DNA from 2 places in the Endozoicomonas sp. 8E genome. Region 1 is predicted to be linked to the other one. Evidence: predicted binding sites of a transcription regulator. Region 1 holds the regulator's gene; the other holds the start of a gene.
What was found. Region 1 encodes PhoB, which activates phosphate uptake and scavenging genes when phosphate is short. Its sites were predicted from a motif close to TGTCATANNNNTGTCANA; they were not measured.
Positions count from the first base shown of each region.

Region 2: the regulator PhoB is predicted to act here: its motif matches at 1,289-1,306, upstream of P6910_RS23135 (UTRA domain-containing protein).

Region 1 is NZ_CP120717.1:7,071,464-7,073,669, forward strand. Features, by position in the region: gene phoR (phosphate regulon sensor histidine kinase PhoR) at 1-568, opposite strand, end outside; gene phoB (phosphate regulon transcriptional regulator PhoB) at 613-1,302, opposite strand; gene ubiA (4-hydroxybenzoate octaprenyltransferase) at 1,643-2,206, opposite strand, start outside.
Region 2 is NZ_CP120717.1:6,557,465-6,559,670, forward strand. Features, by position in the region: gene phnW (2-aminoethylphosphonate--pyruvate transaminase) at 1-1,083, opposite strand, end outside; gene P6910_RS23135 (UTRA domain-containing protein) at 1,368-2,093, shown strand; gene P6910_RS23140 (phosphonatase-like hydrolase) at 2,189-2,206, shown strand, end outside.

The DNA of each region.
Region 1 (2,206 bases):
GATTGCCTTTGCCATAAACCGTTACATTAAATTGCAGTTGATGGTCCGGGTTGATTGGAGAGGGGATCTCAAGGGCTTTTTGATAACCACCCTGCTCAAAGTAGTCAGCAAACCTTGGATCACGTAGCAGGTTGGTAATCAACTGCCCCTGATCGTCAGGCGTCTTAAACCCCATCAACATTCCAGCGGCAGGATTCCACCATTCCAGGTTGCTCTGATTATCTATCATCACAACACCGTCGTTCAGCGCAGCGGTTGATTCCTGAACGCGTTCAATCACTCCGGCCAGCTTTTGCCGGGAACGACTGTGTTGTTTCTGCAATCGATAGATGCCATCAAAAATTTCACCCCAGAACCCTTTGCTCTCCGGGGGCTCTTTGCTTCTGGCCCTGGGGTCATTCAGCCAGTCCAGCAGCTTGAAGAGTTGACGGAAGCTCCAGACAAAATAACCTCCCATAACCACACAGAGCCCTAAAAAAGGCTCTCCAAACAACCAGCCCAGGGAAAACCCGACAATCAGGTAAGCGATCAGGCGGCTCAGCAAATGAGTTTTTGAAATTGTTGTCATATTACTCCCGGCCAGATGACTGCTGAGCGCTGAGCATAAAAGTTTTACACCCTCGTTGAGAAACGATATCCAGTACCACGAACCGTTTGCACAAAGGCTTCATAGTTATCACCTAAGGCTTTACGCAAGCGTCGAATGTGTACATCAACGGTTCGCTCTTCCACATAAACGTTGCCACCCCAGACCTGATCCAGCAACTGCCCACGGGTATAGGCGCGCTCCTGGTGCGTCAGGAAAAACTGCAGCAAACGGTACTCGGTAGGTCCTATTTCAGCAGGTGAGCCATCGATGGAGACTCTGTGACTGACAGGGTCCAGTTCCAACCCGTTGATGACAATGGGCGACTGGTTATCAAAGCCACCTGTACGACGAAGAACCGCTTTTAAACGGGCAGCCAGCTCACGGGGAGAAAAAGGCTTGGTGATATAGTCATCGGCACCGGTTTCAAGCCCCTGGATTTTGTGGTCTTCTTCACCTTTGGCCGTCAACATAACGATGGGTATTTCAGACGTCAGCTCACTGCGCTTCAGACGGCGGGCCAGCTCAATTCCGGAGACATCTGGTAACATCCAGTCCAGCAAGATCAGATCGGGTTTGTTATCCACAATCAGAGAGTGCGCTTCCTTGGCATCTGCTGCCTCAAGACAGTCATAACCTGCCATTTCCAGAGCAACGGTCACCATTTCGCGAATCGGTGCTTCGTCATCTACGATCAGAATGGTCTTTCCTGGCATTAATCTCTACCTGTTATCTTATCTGTCGATTCGATTTCGGCGGTGACGTTCTGGCGTCTATCAGCTACAGCTCATTGGGGCTTACCGGGAGGGTAATATTTCGGGCAACACCCTTCCGATCGCTCAGGGCTGTTTCTCACTACTTTGATCAACCGCACTATACACCGGACATTACACCTTTGAAATGTTACAGGCAGATGACACACTCCAGGCTGATATCACGGCTTAAAAATAAAAAGATCCCTCAGGGTCTGCAGGATAAGGCTTTTCGCCATTTGTCCCGGCAGCCGCCATAAGTAGCAATACTTACCAAACTTCAAGCCAGATTGAAGTTTGAAGATCAAAGATAACTCAACACGAGACCCGCAAATACAATGGCTCCGACCCAGTGGTTATTAAGAAATGCCCTGAAGCAGGCGTCACGCTCACGACGATGGGTTAACCATTGCTGATAAACGAAAAGGGCTGCAACAGCCAACAGTGAAAGATAATAGAGAGCACCTGACTCCAGTTGATGGCCTACCATGGCCAGTGTCATCAGGGTAAGTACCTGCAGGCAACCTACGATCAGGTTATCCATCTCCCCAAATAGAATGGCTGTGGACTTGATCCCCACTTTCAGATCATCGTCACGGTCCACCATGGCGTATTGAGTATCGTAAGCCACCGTCCAGAAGAGATTGGCCAGAAACATCAGCCAGGCGATGTTTCCCAAGGCGCCACTCTGAGCCGCAAAAGCCATGGGGATCGACCAGCCAAAAGCAGCCCCCAAAACCACCTGGGGCAGATGAGTGTGTCTTTTTGCAAAAGGGTAAGCCAAGGCCAGCAAAAATCCGGCAAAAGAGAGCTGGACGGTAAGGGTATTGGTAAAGAGTACGAGAATGAAAGACAAAAGCACCATGCC
Region 2 (2,206 bases), 510 kb from region 1:
CGGATACACTTCTCCGATATTGCCGATTCTGAAACAGTCGGCATCGGAGACTTTACCCGGATAAATAACGAAACCTTTCCCTTTCAGCTGCTCATAAAAGCGCAGGAATTCATAATCCGGGTGCTCTGGAGAGTAAAAAGAAGTAATAAACGGAGAGTGCAGTTCACTGTCTAACAGACACTGGAAGCCCAGCTCATTCATACCCTGGACGAGCAAACGCTGATTGCTGAAGTAACGCTTGTGGCGGGCAGCAATGCCCCCCTCTTCATTTAACTCAGCCAGGGCTTGATGGAAAGCCCTTACGGTGTGGGTAGGAGAGGTAAAACGCCACTTACCGTGATTCTTCTCCATACATTGCCACTGATCATAGAGGTCCAGAGACAGAGAGCGGGCCAGCCCCTTGCATTGGGACAAAAAAGTGCGACGTGCTATGACAAAGCCAAAACCGGGTACGCCCTGAATACATTTGTTGGCAGAGCTGATCAGAAAATCAATGCCCAGCCCGGCAAGGTCAATCGGGACACCGCCGAAGCTGCTCATGGCATCAACTATAAGAATACAGTCGTATTTCTTCACCACGGGTGCTAGAACTTCAATAGGATTTAGCATGCCTGTTGTGGTTTCACAATGAACAATGGCGACATGAGTGATGGCTTTATCTTCACAGAGTATCTGATCGATTTCCCCCGGCGTCGGCGGATTAATCTCACCACAATTCAAAATGCTGTGGGGAATATTCAGATACTCGGCTATCTGGGCAATACGGGCACCGTAAGCCCCATTGTTGATGACTAGTAATTTACCTTCATCAGGGATAACCGACCCAATCGTAGCTTCTACCGAAGCAGTACCACTACCCTGCATGAGAACGGCGGTGTAATCCTCAGTGTCCGAAGCCAGTTTAATGAGCTGACTGCGGATCTCTTCAACCACGCCAAGGTTGTAATCATCATCCCAGGTACACCAGTCACGCAGCATCGCTTCGCGGACACTGGCAGAGGTTGAGAGAGGTCCCGGGGTCAACAGGAGATAGGGATTTTCCAGGCTCTTTTCTTTCACAGTGGGTACTTCTTTTGTAGACATGGCTTTAAACGAGAAACCTTATAGAAACAGATATTTTTAATTATCTGGTATATACCAATTTACATTAATCATGACGGGGACACCTTTTTCTGTAAATAGCCAACGGCCATTCTTCATAAAAATTTCACATTCATCACAGTCGGGAGACCTCAGATAAAGGAAGCCAGAACGCCTGATGAAGCAAATATTTAATTGTCATAAAAGCGTTCATTTAATTGTCATAAAAACGGTTTAGCATGGTATATACCAGTTGAGAATCTATTGACCCTTAGAGAATAGTATTTATGGGACAGGGAAAAAATCAGTATCAAATCATCCGCGCTGTCCTGAATGAACAGATAGAAAGTGGTGAATTAAAACCGGGGAGCAAACTGCCCTCGGAACGATTGCTGAGTGAAAAATTCGGCACCACCCGCATTACTCTCAGAGAGTCATTGTCCTCACTGGAAGCCGACGGGCTGGTCTATCGCGAAGATCGCAGAGGCTGGTTTGTTTCTCCGCAAAGAGTGACCTTCGATCCGACGGTGAATGCTAACTTTCATACTATCGTCACCCGCCAGGGTAGAGTGCCTGGTACCAAGGTGATCAATGCCGACCTGGTGCCAGCACCGCCCGGGGTTCAAAAGCTACTTCAGATTCCAGCTCTGACCCCGGTGTATCGGCTGCAACGCCTTCGTTCAGTGGATGGGCGAAATGTCCTGTACGTTGAACATTACATGAACCCGGCCTACTTCCCGGATCTGCTTAAACACGACTTGTCTCAATCACTGTCCGATGTTTATCAGGAGCACTACAACCGCCGGTATGCCCGGGTCAGTTTCAGGTTGTACCCGGTAGGCCTGAATGCCGAGGCTTCTTCACACCTCAAGGTCACCACGGGCAGTTCCGGTTTGCTGGTTGAGCGTATTAACTTCGATCAATCGGATGTCTTGATTGACTGTGACTTTGAATATTGGCGACAGGATGCCGTGGTTATTGCTGCTAATACCACTATTACCCCAATGACTTGAGAGCCATTAATACCTGCTGGTGCCTAGGAGCTATTTTCTAACTAAACGTCCATAACCCTTTAACTTCCAGATCTGACAAATGAAAAGAGGTCACAATGAGCAAAATTCAACTC